One region of the Neorhizobium sp. PAMB6716 genome, then DNA from elsewhere that is predicted to be linked to it. Evidence: riboswitches for the same ligand, from Rfam matches in the RefSeq annotation. Region 1 holds a riboswitch; the other holds the start of a gene.
What was found. A riboswitch is a leader RNA that binds a small molecule or an ion and turns the genes downstream of it on or off. The one in region 1 is predicted to bind S-adenosylmethionine.

Region 1 (7,699 bases):
GGAACAGGAAATCCTTCATGTAGCCGGCCACGTGGCGCTGTTCGCCGTTCACCAGCAGGCTCTCGCCGCGCCCGTCGGTGAGGTAGTGGCTGAGCGTATCCTCGAGGTTCAGGTCCTCGCGCTTCTGGTCGAGCGTTGCAATCTCCAGATTGGTGCCGAGCTTGATCGTGCCCTCATCCTGCTCCAGTTGGCCGGTCAGCATCTTCAGAAGCGTCGTCTTGCCAGCACCATTGGGGCCGACAAGGCCGATCCGGTCGCCGCGATGGACGCGGATCGAAAACGGCGCCACGATCTGTCGGTCGCCATAACGCTTGGTAATACCTTCGGCCTCGATGACCAGCTTGCCGCTTTCTTTGCCCTCGGTGGCCGATGCCTGAATACTGCCCTGCGGCCCCTTGTGGCCACGGTAATCGGCGCGCAGGCTCTGCAGGTTGCCGAGGCGGCGCATGTTGCGCTTGCGCCTTGCCGTCACGCCATAACGCAGCCAGTGTTCCTCGCGCTCGATCTGCTTGCCGAGCTTGTGCTGCTCAAGCTCTTCCTCTTCCAGCACCTTGTCGCGCCATTCTTCAAAGAAGGCAAAACCGCGCGCAAGGCGCCGCGACAGGCCGCGATCGAGCCAGACGGTGGCGGTGGAGACCTTTTCGAGAAAACGTCGGTCATGCGAGATCACCACAAGCGCGCTTCGCGTTTTCTGCAACTCGCCTTCCAGCCATTCGATGGTGGGAAGATCGAGATGGTTGGTCGGCTCGTCCAGCATCAGGATATCCGGCTCCGGCGCCATCACGCGCGCAAGGGCTGCGCGGCGGGCTTCGCCACCGGAGAGCCGCGCGGGATCCTCCTGGCCGGAAAGGCCAAGATGCTCGAGAAGATAGGTCACCCGGTAGGGATCGTCACCGGGGCCAAGCCCCGCTTCGGCATAGGCTTGAACGGTGGTGTGGCTGCCGAAATCCGGCGCCTGTTCAAGATAGCGGATGGTCGAGGACGGATGGCGAAAAACCTCGCCGGATTGCGCCTCGACAAGGCCTGCGGCAATCTTCATCAGCGTCGACTTGCCCGAGCCGTTGCGCCCGACAAGGCAGATGCGGTCGCCCGGTTCCACCTGAAAATTGGCGCCATTGAGCAGCGGCGCGCCGCCAAAACTCAGATAAATGTCGTCGAGCTTGAGAATCGGGGGTGCCATCTGGTTCCTTAGGCTCCGGTCAGGTCATAGGGGCGGGCCATCAGCAGCGCGCGCCCTTGTCCGAGCGAGATCGAGATCGGGCCCTGCGCAACATTGGATATGGTGCGCGACGAGCCGAATGTCAGGGAAAAATCGGTGAGCGGGTAACGGACGTTGGAAAGGGTCAGTCCCTCGAGGTCGCTGAAGCCGAGCACGGAAAACAGCGAGCCCCTGGGCAGTTCCAGTTCCATCTGGTCACCGCTGATCAGTGGATAGGCTTCTTCCTCGCCGGAGGTCAGCATCACCTCCAGCCCGGCTTCGGCAAGAGACAGACCGTGCAGGGTATGTTGCAACGCATGGTCGGAGCGTTCGCCGCCAAGGGCGCCGACGAGAATTAGTCGCTCAGCACCGCGCGCCAAAGCTTCGGCAACGGCAATTTCGCCATCGGTTGCAGCCTTGGTCGCGGGATAGGAATGGCGCTCCACCTGGCGATAGCTTTCCCGCAGCGCGGCATCGGCGGAATCAAAATCGCCCACCCAAAGCTCCGGCGTGAGGTTCAGCGATTTTGCATGGCGCATGCCGCTATCGGCGGCAATCACGCGGCTGCCGGCGATCAGCGCGCTTAAACGCTCCGTCGCGGTCAGGCTGCCGCCAAGCAGAAGGGTAAAGGTGGATGGGCTCATGGGTCATGCCCTTAGCGCATCTTCCGCCAAAAGCAAAAGCCCTATGATGCACGGACCGCCGCCACGTCATCTGCGCGCGCGTCCTTTAAGGGCTGAAGGCGGGAGGCAAGGCGATGGGGTTTTGCGGTCTTGGGGCCAAGAGGGCGGGGGCAGGCGTGCGTCCACCAAGGCTTGGCGTGCGGGGCGGGCACGCTCGATGCGCTGGCCCGCCGCCGCCCAGTGTCAACGCTTCTTCGGGCTTGCGGCAGCCGCACCCTTCAACTGTGTGGTGAAGGTGGATGTCGGCGCTGCCGAAGGCTTTTCCTTGTCCTTCTTCGGCTTTCTGACTTCGCGGTTCGAACGGACCTGACCTTTGGCCATGGGATGCTTCCTTGTTGCGCAGGCTCATGCGCTGCGGCGGTGGTGATGCGGATGAAAACAGATCATGCAAGAACGCTCGTCCCGGGGTGGGAGGCCTTTTGAAACGGGCCACGGCATCGGGGCGGTCGGGTGACCAGGCAAGCCCGGTCGGGAAGCAGAAGATATAAAATGCTGTCTTTGCCGGTCGCCTCTCCTGTCTCGGTCGGAAAGGCGAAGCATCAAAACTTTGCGCCTGTTAGCGTGTCAGAACTGTGGCTGAACACAAGCACATTTTTTAAACGGCGATCGCGATCTTTGGCCTTTCTTTCTTGCGAAGGCGGCGCCCGCTCTTTACCTCTTGGCGCCAAAGCCGACCTTGGCCGCTAAAGGCTGGCCGAACCGGGAATGAGGTCCATGCAGTTTACCGGAACCGACGACTATATCGCCGACAAGGACCTGATGGTCGCCGTCAATGCTGCCATCCGGCTGGAGCGCCCGCTTCTGGTGAAGGGCGAACCCGGCACCGGCAAGACGGAACTTGCCCGCCAGATCGCGCTTTCGCTTGGCCTGCCGATCATCGAATGGAACGTAAAATCCACCACACGCGCCCAGCAGGGGCTTTACGAATATGACGCCGTCTCGCGCCTGCGCGACAGCCAGCTTGGCGATCCCCGCGTCAACGACATCGCCCATTATATCCGGCGCGGAAAACTGTGGCAGGCTTTTGCCGCCGGCGAAAAGCAGGTGCTGCTGATCGACGAGATCGACAAGGCCGATATCGAGTTTCCAAACGATCTTCTGCAGGAACTCGACCGCATGGAGTTTCATGTCTACGAGACCGGCGAGACGGTGAAAGCAGAGGTTCGCCCCATCGTCATCATCACCTCCAACAACGAGAAGGAACTGCCGGATGCGTTTTTGCGCCGCTGTTTCTTCCACTATATCCGCTTTCCCGATGCCGATACGCTCGCTCGCATCGTTGAGGTGCATTATCCCGGTATCAAACCGTCGCTGCTGCGCGCAGCGCTCACCCGTTTCTATGAAATCCGCGAAATGCCGGGCCTGAAGAAAAAGCCGTCGACATCGGAGGCACTCGACTGGATACGGCTTCTCGTCTCCGACGATATCGATGCCGAGGATCTCGGTGCCGATGTGAAGACGGCATTGCCCAGACTGCATGGTGCGCTGTTGAAGAACGAGCAGGACGTCCATCTTTTCGAGCGCATGGCCTTCATGGCGCGGCGGGAGCGGTAGGACGTTAGAAAGCATGAAATTCCCCGCTGATTGACGGGCAGAGAAGAAACGCCTATTTAAAGTGCCTCTCGTGGTGATTTGGCCGGCCGGCTTGCAGCCACGTTAAATAAGTCGCTAAAGGGCCGTGAGAAGCGTTCAAAGACTTCCCCCGGACCGGTTGCGATTTTCGCCGCCGGTTTTTTTGTTTTGGACGAGTGAAGACCATGCCGATCAAGATCCCCGATACGCTGCCCGCTTTCGAAGCACTGACGCACGAAGGTGTGCGGGTGATGACCGAGACGGCCGCGGTGCGTCAGGATATCCGCCCGCTGCAGATCGGTCTGTTGAACCTCATGCCGAACAAGATCCGCACCGAAGTGCAGATGGCCCGCCTTGTCGGCGCCTCGCCGCTGCAGGTGGAGTTTTCACTGGTGCGTGTGGGTGGCCATAAGGCGAAAAACACCTCGGAAGAACACCTCCTTTCCTTCTACCAGACCTGGGACGAGGTGAAGGACCGCAAGTTTGACGGGTTCATCATCACCGGCGCGCCGGTGGAAATGCTGCCGTATGAGCAGGTGACCTATTGGGACGAGATGCGCCAGATCTTCGACTGGACGGAAACGAATGTTCATTCGACGCTGAATGTCTGCTGGGGTGCGATGGCCGCGATCTATCATTTCCATGGCGTGCCCAAACACGAGCTGAAGGAAAAGGCGTTTGGCGTGTACCGCCACCGCAATCTTTCGCCGTCTTCCGTTTATTTGAGCGGCTTTTCCGATGATTTCCAGGTGCCGGTGTCGCGCTGGACGGAAGTGCGCCGCGCCGACATCCAGACCGTGCCGGGGCTGGAACTGCTGATGGAATCCGACGAGATGGGCGTCTGCCTGGTGCATGAGAAAAAGGGCAACCGGCTCTACATGTTCAACCATGTCGAATATGATTCCACCTCGCTGGCAGAAGAGTATTTTCGCGATGTGAATGCCGGCGTTCCGATCAAAATGCCCTATAACTATTTTCCGCATAACGATGTGGCGCTGACGCCGCTCAACCGCTGGCGCAGCCATGCCCACCTGTTGTTCGGCAACTGGATCAACGAGATGTACCAGACCACGCCTTATGATCTGGAGAATATCGGCAAGCGATAGGGCGGAGACCCGCGGTGTTCATTCCCTTCTTTCTGGCGCTGAAGCAGGCAAGGATTCCCGTGACGCTTCGGGAGTTCCTGGCGCTTCTGGAAGGAATGCAGGCGGGGCTTGCCGAGTTCGATGTCGAGGCCTTCTATTATCTCGCCCGCGCCACGCTGGTGAAAGATGAGCGTTATATCGATCGCTTTGATCAGGTGTTTTCAACCCATTTCAAGGGTGTCGAGGCTGTGTCCGGCCCGGATGCGGTGAAGGCTGAACACCTGCCGGAAGACTGGCTGCGCAAGCTTGCTGAGAAACACCTGACGGCGGAGGAAAAGGCGCTGGTCGAGGCGCTCGGCGGCTTTGATGCTCTGATGAACACGCTAAAAAAGCGTCTGGAAGAACAGGAGGGCCGCCATCAGGGCGGCTCCAAATGGATCGGCACGGCCGGCACCTCACCCTTCGGCGCCTATGGCTATAACCCGGAAGGCGTGCGGATCGGGCAGGAAACCTCGCGCCACCGTAAGGCGGTGAAGGTCTGGGACGCCAGAGAATTTCGCGATTTCGACGATGCCCGCGAGATCGGCACGCGCAACATCAAGGTGGCGTTGAAACGCCTGCGTCGCTGGGTGCGCGAAGGCGCCGACGAGGAGCTGGATCTGGCGAGCACCATCCGCTCCACCGCCGAACACGGCTATCTCGACGTCAAGACCCGGCCGGAGCGGCGCAATGCCGTCAAGCTCCTGATGTTCTTCGATGTCGGCGGGTCGATGGACGATCATGTGCGGGTGGTCGAGGAGCTGTTTTCTGCCGCCCGTGCCGAGTTTCGCCATCTCGAGCATTTCTATTTCCACAATTGCCTTTACGAAAGCGTGTGGCGCGACAACCGCCGTCGCGCAGAGCGCCTGCCCGTCGAGGATGTCCTGCGCAGCTATGGCCCTGACTACAAGGTGATCTTCGTCGGCGATGCCACCATGAGCCCCTATGAGATCAGCCATACGGGCGGCTCTGTCGAGCACTGGAACAAGGAGCCGGGTTCCGTCTGGATGCGCCGGCTGACCGACCATTTTGCCCATGTCGCCTGGATCAATCCGGTGCCGGAGGCCCATTGGGAGCATGTCCAGTCGCTTGTGATGATGCGCTCCATTCTGGAAAACCGCATGTTTCCGCTCACCCTGCAAGGGCTGGAGCAGGCAACGCGCCTGCTGTCGCGCTAAGGTATTTCGAGCATTGCGAAGCTGCCGGAAATGGCGCAGTTTGCGCCCGCACGAGAATGAGGAGCAGGACGGATACCATGACGACACAGGGCGAAATCTTCGGCACCACCCCCAAGGGCGAAACCGTCTACCGGGTCAAGATTTCCGGCGGCGGGCTGACGGCCCATGTGATGACCTGGGGCGCCGTCATCCAGGATCTGCGCCTTGATGGCCATGCAGAACCGCTGGTGCTGGGCTTTGACAATTTTGCCGATTATCCGCTGCATTCCTCCTATTTTGGCGCAACGCCCGGGCGTGTGGCAAACCGCATCGGCCATGGCCACTTCACGCTGGATGGCAAGGAGTACCAGCTGGACCTGAACCAGCAGGGCACCACCCATCTGCATGGCGGCAGCGATGGCCTTGGCAAGACCAACTGGACGATTGTGGCGCACGCAGAAAACAAGGTTATCCTGCAGGTCACCGATCCCGATGGTCGCGGCGGTTATCCCGGCAACTGCACCGTGACCGCCACCTATGAGCTGAAGGACGAGGGTGTTCTGAGCGTTATCTACGAGACGGCGACGGACGCCCCGACGCTTGCCAATCTCTGCCAGCACACCTATTTCAACCTCGATGGCCGCGAAGATATTCTCGGCCATGACATCATGATTGCCGCCGACCATTATCTGGAGCTTGACGAGCAGCAGGTGCCGACCGGCGTTCTGGTGCCGGTCGAGGAAACTGCGATGGACCTGCGCCAGCTCGGGCCGCTTGCCCGCACCGGTGCCGATGGCGCACAGGTGGATTTCGACCACAATTATTGCCTGTCCAGCGAGCGGGTGGAAAAGCGCTCCGTGGCGCTGGTGCGCAGCGTCAATTCCGGTGTGTCGCTCGAAGTGCGCACCACCGAACCCGGCGTGCAGCTTTATTGCGCCTTCAAGCTGGTGCCCTCGGTGCCGGGCCTCTCCGGCAAGCCTTACCAGCCCTATGGGGGCCTCTGCCTGGAAACGCAGATCTGGCCGGATGCCATCAACCACCAGGGTTTCCCGAACGCCGTGCTGCGTCCGGGCGAACTGCTTCGCCAGGAAACCGACTACGTGTTTTCCAAGAGCTGATGGTGTCACCACCGCCCTTTCAAAAAAGGGCGGTGGTGGAATACCGCGGCTCAGGCCTTTGACAGCGCCGGGCTGAACACCATCAGGCTCAAAAGCTCAAACAGAACCTGCGCACCGGCATGAGCCGTATTGGCAGTCGCATCATATTGCGGCGCCACTTCCACCACGTCGGCACCGACGAGATTGATGCCTTTGAGGCCGCGGATCAGTTCCAGCACCTCGCGGGTCGTCAGGCCGCCCACTTCCGGTGTGCCGGTTCCCGGCGCAAACGACGGGTCGAGGCTGTCGATGTCGAAGGACAGATAGGTCGGGCCATCGCCGACGATCGCCTTTGCCTTCTCGATGATGGCGGGCATGCCGAGACCGGTCACCTCCTCGGCGTGGATCACCGTCATGCCGCTCTCATAGGAAAACTCCCAGAGATATTCGGCAGAGCCGCGAATGCCGATCTGGATCGTGCGCGTCGGGTCGAGAACGCCATCCAGAACCGCGTTGCGGAACGGGCCGCCATGGTGGAATTTCGTCTGGTCGAAGGCGCCGCTGGTGTCGCAATGGGCGTCGATATGGATCAGGCCGACCGGCCGGCTCTTGCCCACCGCCTTCAAGATCGGATGGGTGATCGAATGATCGCCGCCGACGGCCAGCGGAAGGACACCCGCCTCAACGATCTGGCCAAAGCGCTTTTCGATGTCGTCATGGCTCATTTCCAGCCGGTAGCGGCTGCGAAACGGCACATCGCCGATATCGGCAACCTTGAGGTCAAACACCGGTGCGCAGCCGAGCACGTGGTTGTAAGGACCGATGCGGTCGATGGTGCGCAGCGCGCGCGGTCCGAAACGGGAGCCCG
Region 2 (7,699 bases), 710 kb from region 1:
TTTTGGCGCCGTCTGACGCTTTTGGGCGAGCGGCTTGATTTGACGGTCGGGCCACCCCATCTGTCGGCTTTCCAATCGCGCCCGCACCCCTGCCGGTTCGGGCGTTTCAAGATACATCGTCGGCCTCTTTGCCCGGTCAGCGGTTCCGCTCGGCCGCCTTATGTGCGAAATGGGTGCTCCGGCGCGAAGGAGTAAGTCATGGCAGAAGCTGTAGTGGACGTGAGTGAACTTAATCTGGCGGGCGATGACCGCGTTATCCCGTTCCAGGTCGAGGGACTGGATGTGCGCGGCCGCGCCGTACAGCTCGGGCCGCTTCTGAACACCATTCTCGGTCGTCACGATTATCCGGCACCGGTTGCCCGGCTGCTCGCCGAAGCCATCGTCCTCACGGCGCTGATCGGCACATCGCTGAAATTCGACGGCCGTTTTACCGTGCAGACGAAGGGGGATGGTCCCGTCGATCTGCTGGTTGCCGATTTTTCGAGCCCTGAAAGCCTGCGCGCCTATGCCCGTTTTGACGAGGAAGCGCTGGAGGCTGCGGTGAAGGCTGGGCGCATTTCGCCGCCAGAACTGCTGGGAGAGGGATTTCTCGCCTTCACCATCGACCAGGGCCAGGGCATGCATCCCTATCAGGGCATCGTGCCGCTGGACGGTTCGTCGCTCGAGGAAATCGCCGGGGTCTATTTCCGCCAGTCGGAACAGATCCCGACCAAGGTGCGCCTCGGCGTGGCCGAACTGATCGACCGTGATGAGGCGGGCAAACCCCGCCACAACTGGCGGGCCGGCGGCGTTCTGGCGCAGTTTCTGCCGCAGGCGCCCGAGCGCATGCGCCAGCAGGACCTGCACGGCGGCGATGGCGACGAGCGCGACACCGACCACCTTGCCTCCGACGATGCCTGGGCCGAAGCCAGCATGCTGGTGCAGACCGTGGACACCGACGAGTTGACCGATCCGGTGGTCGGCATCGAGCGGCTGCTGTTCCGTCTCTTCCACGAACGCGGCGTGCGGATCTTCGAACCGCAGGCGGTTCTCGATCGCTGCAGCTGTTCGCGTGACAAGATCAAGGGCGTGCTCTCCGGCTTCACCGCCGAGGAAATCACCGCAAGCGTCGAAGAGGGCGAGGTTTCCGTCACCTGCGAATTCTGCTCGACCACCTATCGCTACGATCCATCAGAACTCACGCCGGCCTGATCGGGACGGTGATGTGCCGTTCCCGTTCACGATGATGCCGTGAACGGGAGTGATCAAGGCGGCCTTGTTCAGGGGCTTGAGCATTCAAAGCTTTCCGCCTGGTTGAGGTCGCCGCTGCCATTGTATTTCGCGGCTTGCGGATAAGGGCACAGAGGCCGCTCCCGGACGATTTTCGACCCTTCCATCTGGCTTGCCAGGATCTGTTTCGGCGGCGTGCCGCGCTCCACCCAGTTCATCAGCGGTGTCAGCGCGTCGAAGGTATCCGTTCCGTAGCCCATCCGGCAATGGTTCATGCCAGGGACCATGAAAAGCCGATAGAAGTCTTCGGTCTTCTCCTCGCCCATCGTCTTGCGCACGGCCTCATAATAATTCACCCCCATCATCGGGTTGAGGGCAGGGTCTGCCCATCCGAAATAGGTGATCATGCGTCCGCCACGCGTCGCAAAGGCCGAAAGGTCCGGATCGGTGGCATCAAGGATCTGTCGAATGGCCTTGATCTGCGGATACTTCGCGTCGAAGTCGAAGGTCTTCCAGTCGATGTCCTTGCCGGACGCTGGCAGCATTGCCATGTTCTTGAGGAAGGTTTCGCCATAGGCCAATTGCCGGCTGGGGCCGTCTTGCGACACGATCCACAGGTTCCAGCCGCTTTCCCCTTTTGGGTCCAGTCCCTCGACACCCCAGGGAACGCCTGGAAACACCGTCTTGCCGCCGATCTGAACGCCATCGGCAATGGTTTGCAATGCCTGTGCCTGCGCTTCGGTGAAGCACTGGTCGCCACCTTCTCCTGCCGCGCAGATCGGCAGGTCTTTGCGCGGGTCGAACTTGCATTGACGGGGATCGGTGATCAGCCCGTCGGATGCGCCATCCAGCCCGTCGCACTGGTTCATCACCGCCTTGGCAAGAACCGGCAGCTGTGTCGGGGAAATGGGTGCTTTTTGAAGGGCGCGGGCGTTCCAGACGCCCCACACCTGCGTGTCGGTGAAGTTCAGAACCGGTGCACCCGCGATAATGCCGTCGAAATCGGCCGGATAACGCTGCGCTGCGATCAATCCCTGGCGTCCTCCGGTCGAGCAACCATCCCAATAGGAATAGGCGGCCGTCTTGTCATAAAAGCGGCTTGCCATCTCCTTGGCTGCGGCCACAGTCACATGCACGGCCCGTGAGGCGTAATCGATCAGCAGATCCATATTGCCATCGGCAAAATCGCCGAGTTGGTAGGTGCGGGCATCATGGCCGGTATTCTGCTGGACTGTCATGAAGCCACGCGCCAAAGCCGCGTTGCGGGTGGCCACGCGCGAGGGGGCGGCCAGATCTTCGCCGGCATATCCGCCATTGCCGAACATGTAGAGCCGCTTGTTCCAATTGTCCGGAAGCGTCACCTCAAAGGCGATCTGGGGCCGGATGAAGCCGGTCACATGGCAATGCCCGGGCACGTCGCCGTTTTCTGCGACGTGGCGCGCAATCAACTGGGTAATCTCGCCGAAACTTGCCCGGCTCAGCGCTTCGCATCCCATTTGAGGGGAAACCGCAGCAGGTGCCCAAGGGGTGCCGGGTGGTTGGTCTCTGAAGCTACTGGCGTTCTGGGCATTTGCGCCACCGCCGGTGGCCAAAATCATCGCGGCGCTGCATAGCAGCGGTATCATCTGTCGCATCAGTTCTCCTCCCAAAGACCACTGGACCGGAGAAATCTGTGCCTGTCTCATCAAAACGACAAATAGCGGTTTGGTCGCCACCTATAACCAAACGAGGCCGCATGGCCTCAGTTCAGCACCCGCATCAACCCCGGGCTATCCAGCGAAAATGCGGGAATATCGACGTTGAAAATCTCGCCCTCGTCGGTTTCCATCTGGTAGTGGCCGAACATCACGCCGGAGGGCGTGTCGAGCGGGCAGCCGGAGGAATATTCGTAAGTGTCGCCCGGCTTCAGGCGCGGCTGTTCGCCGACCACGCCGGGGCCCTCGACCTCGTCCACCAGCCCGTTCTGGTCGGTGATGTTCCAGTAGCGATGGATGAGGCGCACGGTCAGGTTGGAGTGGTTGGAGATGACGATGCGATAACCCCAGACATAGCGGCTGTCATCCGGATCGGATTGCTCCTCCAGATAATAGGGTTCCACCTCGACTTCGATATCCTTCGTCCGGGCCCGGTACATGCGCGATACCTTTACTCTATACAATGAGGGATATCGTACAGGATGGGCGCAAGGTCAAGAAATGCACCCATCCTTACAGTCACGAACTGGCGATTAACCCTGTTCCACTGCGCCTGACCGAAACGTCCCGGTGATTTTTACGCCGATACGGCGGCAAGAGCCCGTGTCAGATCGTCCACCAGGTCATCGGTGTCTTCAATGCCGCAGGAGAGGCGCAACGTGCCGCCGGAAATGCCCAGTTCGGCGCGGGCCTCGTCCGTCAGGTTCTTGTGCGTCGTGGTCGCCGGATGGGTGATCAGGCTTTTTGCATCGCCGAGATTGTTGGAAATCTTGATGATCTCCAGCGCATCCTGCAGGGCAAAAGCTGCATCCTTGCCGCCCTTCAGTTCGATGCAGATCAGCGTCGAGCCGCCGGTCATCTGCTTGGCGATGATATCGGCCTGCGGATGGTCCTTGCGGCCGGGATAGATGACCTTGGCCACCTTCTGCTCGCCGGCGAGGAAATCGGCGATACGGGCCGCACTTTCCGTCTGCTGGCGCACGCGCAGCGGCAGGGTCTCAAGCCCCTTCAGCAGCGTCCACGCATTAAACGGCGACATGGCCGGGCCCGTATGGCGGAAATAATCGTGCAGGTTTTCGTCGATCCACTGCTTGTCGGAGAGGATGACGCCACCGAGGCACCGGCCCTGGCCGTCGATATGCTTGGTCGCGGAATAGACGACGACATGCGCGCCCAGTTCCAGCGGCTTCTGGAAGAGGGGGGTCGCAAACACGTTGTCCACCACGACCTTGGCACCGATCTGGTTGGCAAGCTTTGCCACGCCGGCGATATCGACCACTTCCAGCGTCGGGTTGGTCGGGCTTTCGAGGAACATCACCTTGGTGTTGGGGCGGATCGCCGCTTCCCAGTTGGCGAGATCCCGCCCGTCGATCAGCGTGCATTCGACGCCATATTTCGGGGCAAGCGTTTCCACCACATAACGGCAGGAGCCGAACAGAGCGCGGGCAGCGACGATATGATCACCGGCCTTCACCTGGCAGAGGATGGCTGCGGCAACGGCTGCCATGCCGGATGCGGTGGCGCGCGCATCTTCAGCGCCTTCGAGCGCAATCATGCGCTTTTCGAACATGTCGTTGGTGGGGCTGCCGTAACGGGCGTAGATGAAGCCGTCCGTCTCGCCCTTGAAGCGGGCTTCGGCGGCGGCGGAATTCTCATAGACGAACCCTTGCGTCAGATAGATCGCTTCGGAGGTTTCGCCATACTGCGAGCGCAGCGTGCCTTCGTGAACCAGTTGGGTTGCGGGGCGCCAGGTCTTGCTCATGCGTGTCACCATCTCGTAACAAAAAAACCGGTCGCATATGCAGACCGGTTTCGCACCCGGTCTTTTTAGCCACTTGTTTAACGTGGCTGCAAGCCGACCGGCCAAATCACCACGGGATAAACCTGCCTTACGCCCGTCTGGCGCTTGCGTCAATTCCCCGGTTTTGCTTTTGTCCTGCGATTGAAGGATAGGGTTTATGACACGCACATCAGGCATTCTGGCGGATAGCGCCATCGGCGCCCTTTTCGAGGCGGGCCGGCTGAAAAGCCAGGCGCCGCTGGATGGTGACCAGATCCAGCCGGCAAGTCTCGACCTGCGTCTCGGTGCAAAGGCGCTGCGCGTGCGCGCAAGCTTCATGCCCGGCCCCAACCACACGGTGGCCGACAAGCTGCAGCGCCTGACGCTGCACGAGATCGATCTCGAAAACGGAGCCGTGCTGGAAACCGGCTGCGTCTACATCGTGCCGCTGATGGAAAGCCTTGATCTCCCAGCTGACCTCTCGGCCTCCTCCAATCCGAAAAGCTCGACCGGCCGCCTCGACATCTTTACCCGCGTGATGGTCGATCGCGCCCAGGAATTCGACAAGATCCCGGCCGGCTACACAGGCCCGCTTTATCTCGAAATCTCGCCGCGCACCTTCCCCGTTATCGTGCGACGCGGCTCGCGGCTGTCGCAGATCCGTTTCCGCACCGGCCATGCGCTTCTGACTGAACCGGAAGTTCTGGCATTGCACGAGGCGGAAACGCTGGTGGCGAGTGAAACCCCGAACGTTTCGGGCGGCGGCATCGCGCTCTCCATCGACCTCAAGGGTACCGGTCCGGACGGGCTCATTGGTTATCGCGGCAAGCACCACACCTCCGTCATCGATGTCGACCAGAAGGGCGCCCATGATGTGCTCGATTTCTGGGAGCCGCTTTACAGCCGCGGCCGCGACGACCTGATCCTCGATCCCGACGAATTCTACATCCTCGTCTCGCGCGAGGCCGTTCACGTGCCGCCGCTTTATGCCGCCGAAATGACGCCCTATGATCCGCTGGTGGGTGAATTTCGCGTCCATTACGCCGGCTTCTTCGATCCGGGTTTCGGCCACGCACCAGCCGGCGGCTCCGGCAGCCGCGCGGTTCTGGAAGTGCGCAGCCACGAGGTGCCTTTCATCCTCGAACACGGCCAGATCGTCGGCCGTCTCGTCTACGAACACATGCTGGAGCGCCCGCAAGGCCTTTACGGCTCCGGCCTCGGCTCCAATTACCAGGCGCAGGGCCTGAAGCTGTCGAAACATTTTCGCAGCTGACAGCTGGCGCTTTTCGCGTGGTTTCCACTTGAACGGCAAAGCAGCTTGATGTTAGAGCTTTTGCGCTCAAGCGGGTGTAGCTCAATGGTAGAGCAGCAGCTTCCCAAGCTGAATACGAGGGTTCGATTCCCTTCACCCGCTCCAACCTCCTCCCGCTCCCGTCGCGTCCCAGCCGCTCAAGTCTGTGGCAAAAAGCGTTTTCGTCTCAGGTAGAAAATCTTGTCGGCGATCTTGGCCTCGATGCCTGTCGGGCGTGGAGCCTCCTGCCGCAAAAGGGCAGGGTCCAGCAGTTGCGCCTTGAAATCCTCCATCACGGCTGCCGGCGTGTGGCGTTGCAGGAAGTGCGCAGGCTCTGCCCGCAGCGACCGGTCGAAGGTCAGCAGGATGCGGGCCAGGTCGAAGCGGTTTTTATAGACAAGGGCGTCCGTGCCTGCGTGCTCGATATGGGCGCGCTCGCGGCTGCGGCCGCAGGTGATGATTTTGCGCCCTGCGGCGTGGAATTCGGCGCAAGCCAGACCAAAGGTTTCGCCGCGCTTGCGCGCATGCAGCATGGCGTCTGCTGTCTGGATGAACCGTGCCTTGGTATCCGTATCCGTCGTGCCGGGCAGAAAGTGCACGCGCGGGTCCGACAGGAACGGCTCGATGTTCATGAAGATGAAAAACGTGTTCTTCGATTTGGCGAGAACATGCGGGATGACCTTGGCTTTGACGAAATCGATGTCAAAGCTTTGCCGTCCCCCGTAACAGCCAAACACGGCGGCATCTGAGGGTATGCCGAGCATCGCGCGCAGATCGTCGGCTGTCCGTGCCGGGTGAACGATATGGGGAACGGCGGCGCCCTTCTGCCGCCGGCACAACCGCGCAAGCCACGGCGACACATAGGCATAGGCATGGCCGTGGATTTCTGATGGTTTTGTCGGGAAAACGGCATGCACCATGGTTGGAATGTCTGGAAAATCGACTGCGTCGCGGGCGCCGCTCTTGATCGTGTAGAACGCATCCACCCGGTGCGACCGAAGCCGTTCATGCAGGTCTGAAACGGAGGAATAGGCGATGACCTCGAAGCGGGCCTCGAATTTCCGGATGGCTTCGGCAACATTGGCCTTGGCGTCCCGGTCATAGAAGATCAGGCTCCTGTTGCCGAGAATGGTCTCGTTGCCTTCGGCGTAGTCGAAGAGCGCAACCGATGTGCCGCGCTCGCAAAGCTCTCCGCCGTTGAAACCGATCAGCACGCAAACCTCCGTATATCCTGCAGCACAACCACCAGAATCGGCAGCAACCATTGCCTGCCGCGCCACAGCGGCCATACCATTTCCGTTCTGCGGGCAGCAAGCGTCTTGCAAGACCGTTACGAGGCTCTTGTCATCTGGCGTACAAAGGCATTATCACCGCGCGCGAGCGATATCCCGGATGGAGGGTCGCAACGGGAGCGGTCATGAAGACAGTCAAAATCTGGTACACCGACTTCTGGCCCGAGTTCGATCCGCAGAGCCTGTTCCTGATGGATGTGATCTCGCCTGACATCCGTGTCGTTCTCGATGAGAAAAATCCGGATATCGTGTTTTATTCGTGCTTCGGAACCGTTCATCGCACTTATGATTGCTTGCGGGTGTTTTTTACCGGCGAGAATGTGCGCCCGGATTTCAACATCTGCGATTATGCCATCGGTTTCGATTATCTGGTGCTCGAAGACCGGCATCTGCGTTATCCGCTGTATTTCTGCGATCCTGAGCGTGCCGAGGC

Region 2: linked by a shared signal. The riboswitch ahead of AC4CWH_RS14090 (O-succinylhomoserine sulfhydrylase) and the one ahead of metA (homoserine O-acetyltransferase MetA) in region 1 are both predicted to bind S-adenosylmethionine.

The regions. Positions count from the first base shown of each region.
Region 1 covers NZ_CM177835.1:3,600,160-3,607,858, forward strand. Annotated here, with positions in the region: gene AC4CWH_RS17380 (ABC-F family ATP-binding cassette domain-containing protein) at 1-1,180, opposite strand, end outside; gene AC4CWH_RS17385 (thiamine diphosphokinase) at 1,189-1,842, opposite strand; gene AC4CWH_RS17390 (hypothetical protein) at 2,065-2,202, opposite strand; gene AC4CWH_RS17395 (AAA family ATPase) at 2,596-3,435, shown strand; SAM riboswitch at 3,496-3,573, shown strand; gene metA (homoserine O-acetyltransferase MetA) at 3,639-4,559, shown strand; gene AC4CWH_RS17405 (vWA domain-containing protein) at 4,574-5,755, shown strand; gene AC4CWH_RS17410 (aldose epimerase family protein) at 5,833-6,852, shown strand; gene speB (agmatinase) at 6,903-7,699, opposite strand, start outside.
Region 2 covers NZ_CM177835.1:2,890,366-2,898,064, reverse strand. Annotated here, with positions in the region: gene argF (ornithine carbamoyltransferase) at 1-16, shown strand, start outside; gene AC4CWH_RS14105 (Hsp33 family molecular chaperone) at 199-1,191, shown strand; gene AC4CWH_RS14100 (tannase/feruloyl esterase family alpha/beta hydrolase) at 1,260-2,705, opposite strand; gene apaG (Co2+/Mg2+ efflux protein ApaG) at 2,951-3,343, opposite strand; gene AC4CWH_RS14090 (O-succinylhomoserine sulfhydrylase) at 3,481-4,665, opposite strand; SAM riboswitch at 4,710-4,788, opposite strand; gene AC4CWH_RS14085 (2'-deoxycytidine 5'-triphosphate deaminase) at 4,862-5,956, shown strand; tRNA gene AC4CWH_RS14080 (tRNA-Gly) at 6,027-6,100, shown strand; gene AC4CWH_RS14075 (glycosyltransferase family protein) at 6,133-7,188, opposite strand; gene AC4CWH_RS14070 (glycosyltransferase family 10 domain-containing protein) at 7,392-7,699, shown strand, end outside.